One region of the Streptomyces sp. NPDC088252 genome, then DNA from elsewhere that is predicted to be linked to it. Evidence: riboswitches for the same ligand, from Rfam matches in the RefSeq annotation. Region 1 holds a riboswitch; each other region holds the start of a gene.
The links. Region 1 has a riboswitch for cobalamin ahead of metE (5-methyltetrahydropteroyltriglutamate--homocysteine S-methyltransferase). Riboswitches for the same ligand answer to the same signal wherever they lie in the genome.
Positions count from the first base shown of each region.

Region 2: linked by a shared signal. The riboswitch ahead of ACIOHC_RS29495 (ABC transporter substrate-binding protein) and the one ahead of metE (5-methyltetrahydropteroyltriglutamate--homocysteine S-methyltransferase) in region 1 are both predicted to bind cobalamin.
Region 3: linked by a shared signal. The riboswitch ahead of ACIOHC_RS26940 (cobalamin biosynthesis protein) and the one ahead of metE (5-methyltetrahydropteroyltriglutamate--homocysteine S-methyltransferase) in region 1 are both predicted to bind cobalamin.
Region 4: linked by a shared signal. The riboswitch ahead of ACIOHC_RS16665 (5-methyltetrahydropteroyltriglutamate--homocysteine S-methyltransferase) and the one ahead of metE (5-methyltetrahydropteroyltriglutamate--homocysteine S-methyltransferase) in region 1 are both predicted to bind cobalamin.

Region 1 is NZ_JBIURS010000037.1:8,135-12,410, forward strand. It holds gene metE (5-methyltetrahydropteroyltriglutamate--homocysteine S-methyltransferase) at 1-1,441, opposite strand, end outside; cobalamin riboswitch at 1,604-1,820, opposite strand; partial or broken gene ACIOHC_RS40040 (transposase) at 2,051-2,335, shown strand; gene ACIOHC_RS40045 (hypothetical protein) at 2,740-3,417, opposite strand; partial or broken gene ACIOHC_RS40050 (IS5/IS1182 family transposase) at 3,524-3,652, shown strand; gene ACIOHC_RS40055 (hypothetical protein) at 3,826-4,017, shown strand; gene ACIOHC_RS40060 (JmjC domain-containing protein) at 4,110-4,276, shown strand, end outside.
Region 2 is NZ_JBIURS010000017.1:92,372-96,647, forward strand. It holds gene ACIOHC_RS29485 (ABC transporter ATP-binding protein) at 1-731, opposite strand, end outside; gene ACIOHC_RS29490 (iron ABC transporter permease) at 728-1,783, opposite strand; gene ACIOHC_RS29495 (ABC transporter substrate-binding protein) at 1,780-2,766, opposite strand; cobalamin riboswitch at 2,805-2,936, opposite strand; gene ACIOHC_RS29500 (cytochrome P450) at 3,608-4,276, opposite strand, start outside.
Region 3 is NZ_JBIURS010000014.1:119,434-123,709, reverse strand. It holds gene ACIOHC_RS26950 (inorganic phosphate transporter) at 1-1,263, shown strand, start outside; gene ACIOHC_RS26945 (hypothetical protein) at 1,433-1,663, shown strand; cobalamin riboswitch at 1,834-1,965, shown strand; gene ACIOHC_RS26940 (cobalamin biosynthesis protein) at 2,110-3,123, shown strand; gene ACIOHC_RS26935 (cobyric acid synthase) at 3,120-4,276, shown strand, end outside.
Region 4 is NZ_JBIURS010000007.1:155,126-159,401, forward strand. It holds partial or broken gene ACIOHC_RS16665 (5-methyltetrahydropteroyltriglutamate--homocysteine S-methyltransferase) at 837-1,211, opposite strand; cobalamin riboswitch at 1,377-1,596, opposite strand; gene ACIOHC_RS16670 (histidine phosphatase family protein) at 1,622-2,251, opposite strand; adenosylcobalamin (AdoCbl) riboswitch at 2,361-2,509, shown strand; gene ACIOHC_RS16675 (CbtB-domain containing protein) at 2,513-2,725, shown strand; gene ACIOHC_RS16680 (CbtA family protein) at 2,754-3,527, shown strand; gene ACIOHC_RS16685 (GNAT family protein) at 3,638-4,147, opposite strand; gene ACIOHC_RS16690 (hypothetical protein) at 4,204-4,276, shown strand, end outside.

The sequences.
Region 1 (4,276 bases):
CGATTTCGGCTTTGATCCGGCCTTCGTAACCGGCCGTGTCGATCCGGCCCGCGCGCAGGTCGGCGCGGGCCGTGCGCAGCTCATCGGTCTGCGGGAACGAGCCGATGGTGGTCGTAGGCAGCAGCGGCAGTTTGAGGTGGGCACGTTGGGTGGCGGCGCGCTCGGTGTACGGGTGGGAGCGACGGCCGTCGGCGTCGGTGACGGCGGCGGTCCTGGCCCGTACGGCGGGGTCGTGGGTGATGGGGGAGTTCGCGCGTGAGACGAGGTCGGCCCGGTTGGTGGCGATCTCCGCGGTGACGGAGCCGGTGCCCTGGGCCAGTGCCGTGGCCAGGGTGACGATTTCGGCGGTCTTCTGCCGGGCGAAGGCGAGCCAGCGAAGGATCTGCGGGTTGATGTCCCGTTCGGGTGCCTTATCGAGGGGGACGTGCAGCAGGGAGCAGGACGCGGCCACGTCGACCCGGTCGGCGAGGCCGAGGAGGGTGGCGAGGGTCGAGAGGGACTTCTCGTAATCGTTGATCCAGATGTTGCGGCCGTTGACGACGCCCGCGACGAGCCGTTTGCCGGGCAGCCCGCCGGCAGCGGCAAGGTCTTCGAGGTTGGCGGCGGCAGCATCGGTGAAGTCCAGTGCGAGGCCCTCGACCGGGGCCTTCGCCAGCACGGGGAGCGCCTCGCCGAGCCGGCCGAAGTAAGAGGCCACGAGCAGCTTGGGCCGGTCGGTCAGGAGACCGAGTTCACGGTAGGTGCGGGCGGCGGCGTTCAGCTCGGCCGGGGAGCGGTCCTGGACCAGCGCGGGCTCGTCGAGCTGGACCCACTGCGCGCCGGCGGCACGCAGATCGGCGAGTACCTCTGCGTAGACCGGCAGCAGTCGGTCCAGCAGGGTGAGCGGTTCGAAGTCGGCCGCCACCCCGGGGGCGGGTTTGGCGAGCAGGAGGTAAGTGACAGGGCCGACCAGCACAGGCCGGGCGGTGTGTCCGAGCGCGAGGGCTTCCTTGAGCTCGGTGACCTGCTTGGCGGAGTCGGCGGTGAAGACGGTATCCGGGCCGAGCTCGGGGACGAGGTAGTGGTAGTTGGTGTCGAACCACTTGGTCATCTCCAGCGGCGCCACGTCCTGGGTGCCGCGGGCCATTGCGAAATAGCCGTCGAGTGCGTCGGCGGTGACGGCCTCACGATGGCGCTGGGGGACGGCGCCGACCATGACACTGGTGTCCAGGACGTGGTCGTAGTAGGAGAAGTCGCCGGTGGGCACCTCGTGGACACCGGCATCCGCCAGTTGTCGCCAGTTGGACCGGCGCAGGTCGGCCGCCGTTTCGCGGAGGGCGTCGGCTGTGACCCGGCCCTTCCAGTTACCCTCGATGGCCTTCTTCAGCTCCCGGTTCGGGCCCTGGCGGGGGTAGCCGTACACGGTGGCGCGTGCTGCCGCGGCTGCGGACTTCGCTGTCACGGAAATCTCCTTCGCGAGATGACTCCTTGAGATCCCGGAGACGGGACACGGACGCGAAGGGATGACGAACCGGACGGATCTTACGCACGCCATGGGCGCGGTCTTCCGTCTGGTATGTACGCCGACCCGCCCACGAGGTCACCGGGATATCCGCACGCGATCGGTCGCGTGCGGGCAACGGGCAGGTCTTCGGACTCGCGGGCACATCTGCCGGGGCAGATTCCTAGTGGCCGTCGCTTCCCAGATCCGACCGGATCCAGTGCGTATGACGGCGGTCGTTCCCGCTCACCGCTGCGGGGCAGTCCCGGATTCCCACCGGGTTCCCTCTTACGACGCGCCTGCCTGGCGGACAGGGCGAACCAGCTGCACCGGCCAGACTAGAGGGTGGGCTACCCCCGGGGCACCGCTGTTCACATTCCGGAACGTGACGTGAGACACGGGATCGGTCCGGCCAGGCATGCTGAAGGGGCGTGCGGCAGACCACCGTCCGCCGCACGCCCCGCTCCACAGCACCGCAGGCCCCATCAGCCCGGCGGTGGACCCTGGGCCCCTCAGCCCCGGTCGTAGGTGTGGAACCCCTGGCGCTCTTACGGCCGAGCAGCCCCTTCGGAGCGTCTGGCCAGTGAAGCGTCGTTTGCCGCACTGTGCGGGGTCAGCCCCGTCGAGCGTTCCTCAGACGCGAGGCAGTACCGTCGCCTCAACCGCGGCGGCGACCGGCAGGCCAACGCCGCCCTGCACCGGATCGTGCAGACCCGCCTGCGCTGTGACCCGCGCACCCAGGAGTACTGCGAACGCCGACTCAAGGGGGGCAAGACCCGGCGCGAAATCGTCCGGTGCCTCAAGCGTTACGCTGCCCGCGAGGTGTTCCACCTGGTCAGGGCCATGCGATCGTGACCCCGTCATAGGGGCTGTTGTGAGATATGAGAGCGTGAGGCAGGTGAGCGAGACACTGCCGAACACCCTCCAATACCGCTTTGACGGGCCAGAAGACGCACCGGTCCTGGTCCTGGGCCCCTATCTCGGTACCACATGGCACAGGTTGTAGATCGCGTCTTGTGCGGTCCAGGTGGCCCATGTGAGGCGCATAAGACCAGGTCAGCTCATTTTGGTCCAGGCGCGTCTCTGCAGTTGGTGAGTCGCGTGTGAGATGCGAGGGCCCCGCCGGACCCAAGCATCCGGCGGGGCCCTTGGCATGGTGGCGGGCCCGGCTGTGGGGCAGAGCGATGCGGTTTTGTCGGGCTCCGGGTCGTCCGCGTCGCTTCTGCTGCGGGGCAGGCGGTGACGACGGTGCGGTGCGTTCAGCGAGGGTGCCGCCTGCGGATGGGGAGGACGCTCAGGGCCATGACGGTGCCGTCGGCGTGAAAGGAGATCGGCCCGTTCCAGCTGCCGGTTCCGTGGGTGTTGTGCGGGGTCGAGCGGCTTTGGAAGGCGGCTTGGCGGTATTCCTCCACGCGGCCCTTCTTGATGAGTTCGTAAAGGTGCTCGGCCATGCCGGAGAATGCCTCGATACGTACGGACCCCATACGGAAGACATGGTCCGTGCCGACGAATTTCGTGCCGCCGACTTGGATGTCTGCGTCGTCAACGCTTGATGTGGCGGCGAAGGTGGGCACGTCGTAGTGCTGTCGTCCCTGGCGCGTGGTGAGGTGCTGGGCGGTTTGGGGTCCTCCGCCGGCCAGAGCGGTCAGGTTGGCAGCTCCGGTACGGGCCAGGAGCTGACCGAACCAACCGCGGTCGGCCTCGGCTACTTGGAAGCCGTCGACGGTCCGTGCTCGTTTCCCGTCGTGGGCGGGTATGTGAATGGCGTTGGGGTAGGGGATGCCGGCCTTGTCTCGGATCTCTACATCGGCGTTTCTCGGGGCACCCGGTGTGCGGAGGGGGAGAAGGGATTCGCCTCGCGCCTGCAGGGCATTGACCACGATTCCGCCCTGCCCCTGAGTTCTGTGGACAGGATCAGGCACGGCGTCGTATTCCACGGGCCGATGTGCATGCCTTCGGTCAGCTCGGCGCCCTTTGCAAGTTGCTGGACGGTGGTGCTACGGGTCCGCCCTCCTCGTTTGCTCGGCCGCGGCCGACCCAACGTCCTGGCTGACCGGCTACCGCAGACTCAACCACCGCTACGAACGCCACCCCCGCAACTACCTCGCCGTCCTCGGACTCGCCGTCACCCTTTGCTGCTACAAACGACGACTCCTGCAACTCACAACATAGGACACCGTAGGAGAGGGAGAGGGCGCATCAGAGATCCGTAAGTGGCGTATGGAATACGTCAGCGCTGCTTCTCCTCCGTACGTGGGCCGACGCAAGATCTGTCTCGGCCTCGGAACCGGGGCCGAGTGAACACCCGAGCGCGGTGGAAACCGCTGCCGGGGAAAGGAGTGGTCATGTCGTATTCCCAGGCTGTAGAGCCGTTGAAGCGTGCGGAGATCTCCAAGCGTGCCGCGCTGAGTGTGGCGGCGCTCGCCGTTGCCGGAGGGGCGTTCTTCGTGCCGTCTGTCGGGGATGCCGCCGCGTCCCCGACCTCGGACCAGAAGATCGAGGCCGGGTGCGGGGATTGCTACCCCGACGTCATGTGATCGGCTGACCGACGCGCACGCGAGTGCGCGCAAGCGCGTCCGGGACCCGCCGGTGCTCACACCGGTGGGTCCGCTCAGAGAGGGACGGAACAATGGACTGGCTGGAACGGTGTGTACCGAACGTGGAGCGGCTCCTGGGTACGTATTGGCGGAAGGAACCGGTGCTTCTGCGGCCGCAGGAACCGCCGTTGGAGGTGCTGACACTCTCGGACGTGGACGCGCTCCTCGACGCGGGGCTGCTGCGCGTTCCGTATGTCGG
Region 2 (4,276 bases), on a different contig from region 1:
CGGGTTCGTATCCCGTAGACCTCGGCCAGCAGTTCCTCCGTCAGTACCGCGTGCGGGGAGCCGGATGCCACCAGTCGTCCGGCGCTGAGCACGAACAGCCGGTCGCAGTAGGAAGCGGCCAGGTTGAGGTCGTGCAGCACCAGAAGATTGGTGGTGCCCAGCGTTCTCACCAGGCCGAGGATCTCCAGCTGGTATCGGATGTCCAGATGGTTCGTGGGTTCGTCGAGCGCCAGCAGCCCCGGTTCCTGGACCAACGCGCGTGCGATCAAGGCCCGTTGCCGTTCCCCGCCGGACAGCTCTTCGAACCGCCGGTCGGCCAGGGGCGCCGTGCCGACGCGCCGCAGCGCCCGGTCGATGCGGCGGGCGTCGTCGGCGTCGTCCTGCTCCCAGAACCGCTTGTGTGGGCTTCGGCCCATCGCCACGACCTGGCGTACGGTCAGGCCGAAGGTGCCGGGGCTGTCCTGCGGTACGACGGCGACGCGGCGGGCCCGTTCCTTCACACCGAGGGCCGCGGCGTCCGCTCCGTCCAGCAGGACCCGACCCGCTGCGGGGCGCAGGGCGCCGTAGACACAGCGCAGGAAGGTGGTCTTGCCGCTGCCGTTCGGCCCGACCAGGCCGACCGTCTCGCCGGGGGCGGCGTCCAGCGTGACCGCGTCGAGCAGGGTACGGCCGGCCACCTCGTAGCTGATCCCGTCGGCGGCGAGCGCCGTCGGGGACGGTGCCGGGCTCATCCCGTGATCCCTTCGGTACGGCTGGAGCGGCGCAGCAGCCAGAGGAAGAACGGGCCGCCCACCAGAGCAGTGATCACTCCGGCGGGAATCTCTTCGGGGGCTGCCACGGTCCGCGCCAGCAGATCGGCCAGCAGCAGGAAGGCGGCCCCGCCGAGCGCGGCCACCGGCAGCAGTCTGCGGTGGGACGCGCCGACGATCATCCGGGCGGCGTGCGGAATCATCAGGCCGACGAAGCCGATCGCCCCGCTGTAGGCGACCAGCACCCCGATGATCAGTGACACCAGCACGAAGACCCCGCCCCGGAAGCGCCCGGGGTCCAGGCCGAGGCTGCGTGCCCCTTCCTCCCCGGTCAGCAGCAGATCCAGTGGACGGGCCAGGCTGATCAGGAGCACGGCCCCGACGCCCAATACCGACGCAGGCAGCGCCAGTTGGTCCCAACGGGCGCCACCCAGGCCGCCCAGCGTCCAGAACAGGATCGCCCGCACATGCTCGGCCCGGGAGGAGAGGACCAGGATCAGGCTGGTGAACGCGGACAGTACGTACTGGATCGCCACCCCGGCCAGGATCAGCCGGCCCGTTGTCATGGTGCCGCCGCGCCGGGCCATCGCGTAGACGGCGACCAGCGCCGCCATGGACCCGGCGAACGCGGCAATGGGCAGGGCCACGTCGGTGGCCGCCCCGGCGCCGACCCCCAGCACGACGACCACGGCAGCGCCCGCTGATGCCCCGGACGAGGCGCCCAGCAGAAACGGATCGGCCAACGGGTTACGCACCAGCGCCTGGAGCACCGTTCCCGACAGCGCCAGCCCGGCGCCGACGACGGCCCCGAGCAGCACCCTGGGCAGTCGTACCTCCCACACGATCGTCGGGTACGCACCAGTGCGTTCACCACCCAGGACCGTACTCAGTACCTGGCCCGGCGGAATCCGTACCGGGCCGAGCGCCAGACCGGCCACCGCCGCCGCGAGCAGCAGCACCGTGAGAACGCCGATCACGACGGGGGTCGAGCGGAGGACGGACTTCGGACCGGGGCGGGCGGACTCCGCGCTCACGGAGTGCCGGGGTGCAGCTGCCCGGCCAGGTCCCGCACGGCGTCGGCGACCCGGACACCGAGCACGGCCGAGGACAGCGGGAGTACCGCGAACTTCCTGTCCTTGATCGCCGGCACGTCCGCGAGTGCCGGATCGTTCAGCAGCCGCTTTTTCTTGGCCGCCACCGTGGTGCCTCCGTAGTCGTAGATCACGACCACCTCGGGCTTGCGCTTGATGACCTGCTCCCAGGACACGTCGCCGAAGGTGGCGTCGAGGTCCGCGAAGACGTTCCTGCCCCCGGCGAGCCGGACGATCTCGTTGCCGATGCCCTTACCGCCGGCGGTGAACGCGGAGCTGTCGCCGGAGTCGTACACGAACACCGAGGGACGCGAGGAGCCCTTGAGGTCTGCCTCGACCGCCGCGATCTTCTGTCGCTCCTCGGCAAGCAGCTTCTTGCCGCGCTCCGGTACGCCGAAGGTCCTGGCGACTTGGGTGATCTCGGTGGCGAGCTGATCGATGCCGACCTTGCCCTTGGTGCAGTTCTCGATGTTCAGCCGGGTGTTGATGCCGTCCTTCCGGAGCCCCACCCGGTCCTGGCCCTTGGTCTTGTCGAACGCGCTGCTGTACCCGCCGTAGACGAAGTCGGGGTTGGCGCCGAGCAGCACCTCCTTGGAGGGGTACTCCTTCGCGAGCACCTTGGTGCTGGCGTACGCGGACCGGTACTTCGGCAGGATGCTGTCGTCCAGGTAGGCCGTCCCGGCCAGCCGGTCCTGGAGCCCAAGGGCCAGCATGATTTCGGTGACGTGCTGGTTCATGGTGACGACCCGCTTCGGCGGGGCGTCGAAGGTCGTCTTCGTACCGCAGTTGGTGACCGTGTAGGGATAACCGTCGGCGGCCGGTGCGGTCTCTGCCTTGCCCTCACCGCCCGTGCCGGAGCCGCAGCCGGTGAGCGGCAGCAGAAGCAGCGGTATGAGCGCGAGTGGTACACGGCGGATCCGGGGCATGGCCGAGCCTTTCCGGGGGATGTCCTCGTCCCCTGGGTTGTACGAGAAGGCGGCGCGGTCAGTATCTGGCTTCCGGGCTGATGCAGCCCGGTCACAGTGGCGGGACCGTACCGGATTCACACCGGTTTCCTGACGCGCGTCGCCTGAGTTCCGGAGCCCATTCTGTCAGACCGCGTATTCAGACAGGGCCTGCCCCTCGCGCTGCTGGTCCCGCTCGACCCCGGACGTCGATGTCCGTGACGACCGAGGGCATCTGATCAATGTTCAGGCGGTTGTGCCGTCGTGAAGAGCGCCCTGGACCTGCAGAAAACCGACAGGGAGCCCTCTTCCGGGAGTGCAGAATGCTGCGCACGATGCTCAAGCAAGATCTATCGCTTGGTCATCTGTGCAGGTCAGAGGAGTGATGGGGCCGTCCGGGTCAGCAAATGGCCGGCATTGGGCGCGGAGGGGCCCCGGCTTGCTGACCGGGTGACGGCTACCACGGGACCTGGGTGGGTCCGGCCCCCGCTCGGAAGGTTTGCTTCGCGGCTCGACAGCTCGCTCGCGATATGGAAGGACGCCGGGCCTCATCGGAATGAAGGTCGGTACCAGTGCACACGGCTCCGGAGGCCGTTGTGTCACCAGACGTTTTGGTAGACAGAGGCATACGTGATGAGTCGTCAGGCGTTCGGTCGCACGCATGTCCCCCGGCTTCACCCGGGACGTGGGGTCGCCAAGCGGCTGGCCGATGCCGGAATGTCCGTCATCGTGACGGGCGCAACGCCCGGCGCGGACCCCAGACCATCCGTCGAGGCGGCGAGTTCGCCGTGGAGGCGGACTGTCACCGAAAGCGGGACTGCCCTCAGCTGCGCAAGGTGGCACGCAGGCGCAAGCCGACCGTTGCGAGACCTTCGAAGGTGGCGAGCTGGTAGCTGGGTTCTGGTCCGGGCGGCTCGCTCAAGTGGTAACGGCGGGCGGTCTGCGCAGTCAGGAGCGTCAGCATCGCCATGGCCAGAGCGGCTCCTTCGCAGCCATGCGGCCCGGTACCGAAGGAGAGGAAGACCCCGGGTTTCGCCGGCGAGCCCGAATCATCGAGCCAGCGCTCGGGCCGGAACCGGTCCGGCTCGGGGTGTTCCCGTGCGTCGCGGTGGGCGGTGTAGGGGCAGACAAGAACGGTGGACCCGGCATTGATGGTGTAGTCGGCGAGCTGAGTCTGCCGCGTGGCGCGCCGGGTCAGCAGCCAGCTCGGGGGGTGCAGTCGGAGTACCTCGCGTACCAGTGCCTGGGTGTATTGCAGGCTGTCGAGGTGGGTGCTGGTCGTCGCGGCCGGGTCCGCGGGCAGCAAGGCGGCTTCGGCCGCGACGCGGCCCGCTGCCTGGGGGTACCGGGCCAGGTGGAGCAGAATCCATCCGGCTGCCCGGGAAGGTGTCTCGAAGGTGGCGAGGGTGATTCCGGGGAGAGGGTCGAGGATGGCCTCTTCCGGCAGTAGGCCATAGTGGGAGGAGGGCCGGAGCATCTGTCCCAGCACGTC
Region 3 (4,276 bases), on a different contig from region 1:
GAACACATCACGCTGCTCCTCGCGATTGTGATCGTGACAGCTCTAGTGTTCGATTTCACGAACGGTTTCCACGACACCGCCAACGCGATGGCGACGACCATCTCGACCGGTGCGCTCAGACCGAAGACAGCGGTGGCCATGTCCGCCGTTCTCAACCTCGTCGGCGCGTTCCTGTCCGTGGAGGTCGCCAAGACGATCTCCGGCGGGATCATCAACGAGGACGGGTTGCGGACAGAAGTCATCTTCGCGGCACTCGTCGGCGCCATCCTCTGGAATCTGCTGACCTGGCTGGTCGGACTGCCGTCCAGCTCCTCGCACGCCCTGTTCGGCGGCCTGATCGGTGCCGCCGTGATGTCGGCGGGCTGGTCGTCGGTCAACGGCGGCACGGTCGTCACCAAGGTGCTGCTCCCCGCCGTCGCCGCCCCGATCGTCGCCGGCCTGGCCGCGTTGCTGGCCACCAGGCTGACGTACCGGATCGGCGGGAAGATCCGCAACGACGCCCAGGAGAAGGCCACCGCCAAGGGCTACCGCGCCGGTCAGATCGCCTCGGCCGGACTGGTCTCCCTCGCCCACGGCACCAACGACGCGCAGAAGACCATGGGCATCATCACCCTGGCCCTGGTCACCGGCGGCGTCCTGCACCCCGGCGCCAACCCGCCGGTCTGGGTCATCGTCGCCGCCGGTACGGCCATCGCGCTCGGCACCTACCTGGGCGGCTGGCGCATCATCCGCACCATGGGCAGCGGCCTCACCGACCTCAGGCCGCCGCAGGGCTTCGCCGCCCAGACCAGCGCGGCCACGGTCATCCTGGCCTCCTCCCACCTCGGCTTCTCCCTCTCCACCACCCAGTCCTGCTCCGGCGCCGTCATGGGCGCGGGCCTCGGCCGTCAGGGCGGTGTGGTCCGCTGGTCCACCGCCACCCGGATGTTCGTCGCCTGGGGTCTGACCCTGCCGGCCGCGGGCCTGGTCGGCGCGGGTGCGGAACTCCTCACCAAGCAGGGCACCTGGGGTGTCGTCGTCGTCGCGGCGCTGCTGGTCGCGGGCTCCGGCTCGATCTGGCTGGTGTCACGCCGCAAGCCGGTCGGCCACGGCGATGTCGCGCCGGCGGACGGCGTGGCCGAGCCCGCGGGCGTCGTCACCACGGCCATCGCCGCCGTCAGCCCGCCGCCCACCGCGGCCCAGGCGACGGCCCAGGACCTCAAGACCACCATTCCGGCCCCGGCCGGAACCCCCCAGGACCCGGCGCGACCCGCCACCGTCTAGGCCAGCCGTCTGAAGAGCGTCCGGCAATTGGAGGGCGGCGTCGCGGGGTTGGGTGCGCGCATCTGCCGCATTGTCGTCGATCGCCATGCCTCAATCCTCCGCCTCGCAGCCGCACGCACCCAACCCCGTTCCTTCTCCCCCCGATTGTCGGACGCTCTAAGGATTCAGCATGAACATCGACTGGGCAGCCCTCGGCTCCGTCTTCGGCGTCTCCCTCGTCGTCACCGTCGCGCTGGTGGGTCTCTTCACCCTGGGCATCGTCGGTCTCTCCAAGCAGCCCGAACCGGCGGCGCAGGGCGGCACCGGCGGCTCACTGCTGCTGGCCCGCGCCGGCGCGTACATCTGCTTCGGGCTGTGCGCGGCGGCGGTCGCGTACGGGATCTATCTGATCGTCGCCTGAGCCCTCCCCCGCGCACTCCCCGACGGGCCGGACACACCTCGTGTGGCCGGCCCGTTCCGGCGTGCCCGGCCCGATGTGGGCCTCAGCACACTGCGCCGCCGCAGGTCAACGGCAAGTTGACGGGCGTTCGCGGAGCGTGGTGGACTGCCGGAGCCAATTACGGCGACAGCAGAGGAAGCCGGTGCGAATCCGGCGCGGTCCCGCCACTGTCACCGGGGAGCAGTCCCCCACACCGGAAGTCACGGCGCGCGCGAGCGGGCTGGAAGGCCGGGGGAACTGCGGATCCGGGAGCCAGGAGACTCTCGTCGCCGGTCACGTCGAACCAGGGCGCGGACCCTGAGTGAGGACATATCGCCATGCCTGGCTGCCGTGCGTCCGTTGCTGTGGCGCTCTCGTCGAGAGCCGCCTGTACGAAGGTCCTTCGAGGCGCGTCGGCCGGTTGAGCCGTGCGTGCCGACCGCATGTTCGCGTACGGTGCCACGGCCGGTCTGATCGGTGACCTGCTGCTCGGTGACCCCCGCAGGGGGCATCCGGTCGCCGCCTTCGGGCGGGCCGCGGCGGGCGTCGAACGCCGTCTGTGGCGCGACCACCGCGGGTGGGGCGCGCTGCACACCCTCGTCCTGGCCGGGGGCGCCGCGGGTGGTGCCGCGCTGATCACCCGTGCCGTGCGCGGCCGTCCCGCCGCCCGTGTCGCCCTGACCGCGGCCGCCACCTGGTCCGTCGTCGGCGGTACGTCCCTGGGGCGTGAGGCCCGGACGATCGGCGACGCCCTGGCGGCCGGTGACATCGGGTCGGCCCGCGAGCGACTGCCGCATCTGTGCGGACGCGACCCGCACTCCCTCGACGGACCGCAGATCGCCCGCGCCGTGGTGGAGTCCGTCGCCGAGAACACCTCGGACGCGGTGGTCGGCGCCCTGGTGTGGGGCGCGCTGGGCGGGGTGCCGGGGCTCGTCGGCTTCCGGGCCGTCAACACCCTCGACGCCATGGTCGGCCACAAGTCCCCCCGCCACCGGCGCTACGGCTGGGCCTCCGCCCGCCTCGACGACGTCGCGGGCTGGCCCGGTGCCCGGCTCACGGCCCTGCTCGCCGTGGCCGCCGGGGGGCGGCCACGGGGCGCGGTACGGGCCTGGCGGGCCGACGCGGCCAAGCACCCGAGCCCCAACGCGGGCCCGGTGGAAGCCGCGTTCGCGGGCGCGCTCGGCGTGCGGCTCGGCGGGACCCTCGCGTACGGCGGAAGGGTCGAGCACCGCCCCGTCCTCAACGGGGCACGGGGCCGGGCGGTGGAGACCGAGGACATCGAACGCGCGGTGCGGCTGTCGCGCCGGGTGAGCGCGCTCGCCCTGGGCGTGTGCGTGGCGGGACGGCTGGGCGCCGGCCTCGCCGCACGACGCATCGCGGGGCGCCGGACCGCGGCAACTGCTGCGGCAGGGACTCGGATCGCAGGACGGAGACATACATGAGCGGCGGGCTGCTGGTCGCCGGAACCACCTCGGACGCGGGCAAGAGCGTCGTCACGGCGGGCATCTGCCGCTGGCTGGTGCGCCAGGGCGTGAAGGTGGCGCCGTTCAAGGCGCAGAACATGTCGCTGAACTCGTTCGTCACCCGCGAGGGCGCCGAGATCGGGCGCGCCCAGGCCATGCAGGCCCAGGCCGCGCGGGTGGAGCCGTCCGCGCTGATGAACCCCGTCCTGCTCAAGCCCGGCGGCGACCGCTCCAGCCAGGTCGTCCTGATGGGCCGGCCGGTCGGCGAGATGAGCGCACGCGGCTACCACGGGGGCCGGCAGGAAGCGCTCCTCTCCACGGTCGTGGACTGTCTGGAGCGGCTTCGGGGCAGCTATGACGCAGTGATCTGCGAAGGGGCGGGCAGTCCGGCCGAGATCAATCTGCGGCGCACGGACATCGTGAACATGGGCATCGCACGAGCGGCCCGCTTCCCGGTGGTGGTCGTCGGCGACATCGACCGCGGGGGCGTCTTCGCCTCCTTCTTCGGTACGACGGCGCTGCTCGACGCCGAGGACCAGTCGCTGATCGCGGGCTACCTCGTCAACAAGTTCCGCGGTGACGTGTCGCTGCTGGAGCCGGGCCTGGAGATGCTGCGCGGGATCACCGGACGGCGGACGTACGGGGTGCTGCCCTTCGCCCACGGCCTCGGCATCGACGAGGAGGACGGGCTGCGGGTCTCGTTGCGCGGGACCGTGCGGGAGTCGGTCGTCGCGCCGCCGCACGGCGAGGACGTGCTGCGCGTCGCGGTGTGCGCCGTGCCGCTGATGTCGAACTTCACCGATGTGGACGCGCTGGCCGCCGAACCGGGCGTCGTCGTGCGGTTCGTGGACCGTGCCGAGGAGCTGGCCGACGCCGACCTCGTCGTCGTGCCGGGCACCCGCGGCACCGTGAAGGCGCTGGCCTGGCTGCGCGAGCGCGGTCTCGCCGACGCCCTGGCCCGGCGCGCCGCCGAGGGCGGACCGGTCCTCGGCATCTGCGGCGGCTTCCAGATCCTCGGCGAACACATCGAGGACGAGGTCGAGTCGCGGGCCGGGCACGTCGACGGCCTCGGCCTGCTGCCCGTACGCGTCCGCTTCGACCGCGAGAAGACCCTCGCCCGCCCCTCGGGCGA
Region 4 (4,276 bases), on a different contig from region 1:
CGTTGCCGTTTCATCATGTCCTTTCGGCCCCGGTGGTGGCCATCACCCGTACGGTCACCGTGCAGGTGCTGGGCCGGCTCCGGGGCAACCGCCGCACTCCGGTGCTGACGCGTCTCGGCGACGGCTCGTACCTGTCGGTGATCGGTACGGAGAAAGTCCGTGTCATCGACGCGACCATCACGGTGACCTGCGCGGACGGGACCGTCTTCACAGGCTCCTACCGGCTGGTCACTACCCTGACCGACGCCCGCCACTACCCGGCGGCCGTGCTGGCAGGTCTCTACCACCAGCGGTGGGAACACGAATCGGCGTACTACGCGCTCCGCCGCACGATCACGAACGGGCGCGTCCTGCGTTCGGGCGACCCGGCCGGCGTCGAGCAGGAGATGTGGGCCCTGCTCACTCTCTACCAGGCCCTGCGGACCGTGATGGTCGAGGCCGCGGAGTCGCTGCCGGGCACCGACCCGGACCGCTGCTGCTTCACCGTCGCCCTCCAGACCGCCCGTGACCAGGTCGTCCAGGCCGCCGCCATCAACTGGCTTGCAAACTCAGGGAGATCACTGACTACCTGGCCTTGGGTGGTACGCCTTGCCGACGGAGGTGGCGTGCAGTGGGCGCCGGGCTCAGAGCTCAGCGTTGACGCTGACGGACTGGGGGCCGCGTTCGCGGTAGATGAATACCATCTCGTCTCCGCTGAGAACGCCGAGACTGACCGTTTCGCGTGTCTGCTGGACCAGGACGCGCAGGAGCTCAGGGGCCACGTCGGCGACATCGGTGGAGTGGACCGCGGCCATGGCGAGCCGGGCGGCCGCAGGTCCCAGTTGCCGGCGGCCGTCGGAGGTGTCGAACCACTTGGTCATTTCGAGCGGCGCCACGTCCTGCGTCCCGCGGGCCATCGCGAAATAGCCGTCCAGCCCGTCGGCTTCGACGGTGTCGCGGTGCCTGGTGGGCACGGCACCGACCATCACGCTGGTGTCCAGTACGTGGTCGTAGTACGAGAAGTCACCGGTCGGGACCTCGTGGATGCCGTCGTCGACGAGCCGGAGCCAGTTGGCGCGGCGCAGGCCGGCGGCGGTCTCCCGCCGGCCGGCCGCGGTGACACGGCCCTTCCAGTACCCCTCGACGGCCCTCTTCAGTTCCCGGTCTGCCCCTTGGCGGGGACAGCCGTACACGGTGGCCCGGGCTGCCGCGGCTGCGGACTTGCTGGTCACGGAACTCTCCTTCGCGAGCGTGTGTCCTGGTACGACCCCGGGACGGGTCGAAGACGCGAAGGCAGGACGGACCGGACGGAACCGCGGCGTCGTGCCGACGCGCGTGTGCCCTGCCCGATCCGTACGCCGACCCGCCCACGAGGTCACCGGGATCACCGGGCGCGTCCGACGCGCACGGGCAGTGGCAGGTCTTCGGACTCGTGGGCACGTCTCGCGCACGAGACACCTACTGGCCATCGCTTCCCGGAGCCCTTTCAGGGGCCAGTGCTTGATGACGGCGGTCGTTCCCACTCACCGCTGCGGGGCAGTCCCGGATTCCCACCGGGTTCCCTCTTGCGACGCGTCTGTCTGGCGGACAGGGCGAACCAGCTGCGCCATCCGACTATGCGCTGACCGCGGCCCCCGGCACCTCAGTTGTCCAGGCGAGTGGGGGCGGACCGGGGAAGCCGGCTCCGCGCAGCGGGGGACAGCGGCCGACCGCAGCGCAGATTCCACCGTCCCGAGCGGCCGCTGAGCCCGGTCAGGGTGAGCGGGGCGACATCCAGCCGCCAGAACGCCTCCGCCGGCAGAGCGAGCGCCCGTACGACCATCGCCCGCACCACGGCGGGCTCGACGACCGCCAGCACGCGGCCGCCCCCCTCGCCGTCCCCGGACTCAAGTGCCTCCAGCAGGCCGCCGATCCTGGCGCAGAACTCCAGCAACGATTCGCCGCCGTGCGGAGCCGCCGACGGATCGGTCATCCATAGCGACACAGCGTCCGGCTCGCTGCCGCTCACCTCGGCCAGTCTCCGTCCGCTCCAGCGGCCCATGTCCCAGCCACGGAGAGCGGGTTCGGGCCCGGCACGCAACCCCAGCGCGTCGGCGGTCCCGGCACACCGTTCGGACGGCCCGCGCACATACCGGTCGGCCGGTGGCACCGCCGCGGCGGCGGCACGTGCCCGCCGGGCCCCGGCCGCGTCCAGCGGGGCATCGTCGTCGATGCGGGCCTCGCGCAGCGCGGCGTTGAGCGCCGGTGAGATCAACATCAGCTGTACCGTCATGGCCCGGTCAACTCCCTGAACTGTGGCCTCTCGCGTGCGCCCACCATGGCATGCGGGCGCTGCGGCCCCGCCGACGGCGCCGTGGCCCTGTCCGCTCCCAGGGGGTATCGTCCGACGAACATGACGAAGGTGTGACGGAAGTCCGGTGAGAATCCGGCACGGTCGCGCCACTGTGTACCCGTACCCGTACGGGAAGTCAGACCCAGCACCTTCGTCTCAGGCACCACGATCGGGACGCGTGTTCCCTCAGGAGGTTCTGCCATGGCACAGAGTGCTGTCCCCGCCACCGCCGTACCGGCGATCACCCCCATCTCTCTGAAGTCCATCGCCTGGGCGGTCTTCTTCGGCATCCTCATGCTCGTACTGCTGTACTTCGTCGGCGCGGAACAGGGCGCCACCGCGGTCGTCTCCGGCGAGGGTGTCCACGAGTGGGTCCACGACGGTCGCCACCTCCTCGGTTTCCCCTGCCACTGACGCACCGTCCGATCCAGGGGAAGACCTCATGAACTCCATATCTGTCAGAGCCCTGCTCGTCCGCGGCATGCTGGCCGGCCTCGCCGCGGGCGCGCTCGCACTGGTCGTCGCCTACCTGCTCGGCGAGTCCCGGGTGGACGCGGCCATCGCCCTCGAAGAGTCGCACGCCCACGACCACGGCGGCGGTGAGGAACTCGTCAGCCGCACCGTGCAGTCCACCGCGGGTCTTGCCACCGGCGTGCTCGTCTTCGGTGTGGCGATCGGCGGGATCGCCGCCCTCGTCTTCTGCTACGCCCTCGGCCGGATCGGCCGATTCGGCCCACGGGCCACGGCCGCCCTGATCGCGGGTACCGCCCTGCTGGCGGTGTACATCGTGCCGTTCCTGAAGTACCCGGCCAACCCGCCGGCCGTCGGCAACCCCGACACCATCGGCCGCCGCACAGCCCTGTTCTTCCTGATGGTCGCCCTCAGCGTGCTGCTGGCGGTCGCCGCCGTCATCCTCGGCAAGCGGCTGGCTCCGCGGCTGGGCAACTGGAACGCGACGGTCACCGCATCGGCCGCCTATGCGGTCGTGATCGGGGTCGCCTACGCGTTCCTGCCCTCGTTCAACGAGGTCGGAAGGGATTTCCCGGCCACCCTGCTCTGGGAGTTCCGGCTCGCCACGCTCGCGGTACAGGCCACCCTCTGGGTGACTTTCGGTCTCGTCTTCGGCCACCTGACGGAACGGCTTCTCGTGCCGAGGGCCGACACCGTCGCGACGGGAGACGGTACGGCGAACCGGGCCGCCGCCGCAGCCGGCTGACCGGCGTACCACTCACCACCAGCGGAACGGCGGAACCCGCCGGGGGCCTCCCGGCGGGTTCCGCCGTCCCGCCCGACGCGACCGCACCCGGGAAACGGACGGACGCGCCCTCACTGCTCCTCGCTCTGCCGGCACCAATCGATCCGGTAGTACTTCAACTGCGCGTCCTCCTTCTCCAGGCGCATGCCGACGGCTGTCATGACGTGCTGCGACGCGAGGTTGTCCAGGTCGGTGTCACCGTGCACACAGATCACCCCCTGCTCGCGGGCGAACAGCAGCAGCGCGCGCAGCGCCTCGGAGGCGTAGCCCTTTCCCTGAGCCGAGGGAACGAGGCCGTAGCCGATCGTGACGTGCCCGTTCTCGTCCGGGGCGCCATGGAATCCCATCCCGCCGATCACGAGGGAGTCCCCACGGCGACTTATCTCGTACGAGCCGAAGGGGCTCGGATCCCCCGTCGTCGCGCAGGCGTCGAGGAAGCGCTCGGCCGCGGCCATCTCGCCGGCGGGCGGGTATCCCGGCGCCCAGCGGGCACCCTCGCCCGGCGTGCCGGCCATCACCTGCAAGGCGTCGGAGGCGCTCATCAGGCGGAGCAGGAGGCGGGGAGTCTCAAGGTCGGTCATGACCGAGTGAACTATCATGAGGGGCGGGCGCACGGCATCCGGATTGTCCGGGAGGGGTGTCCGCCGGGCAGCGGAACGGGGTCCTGCGCGGCCTGGTGGGCCCCGGCGAGCGCTGGGTGCAGCGATGTT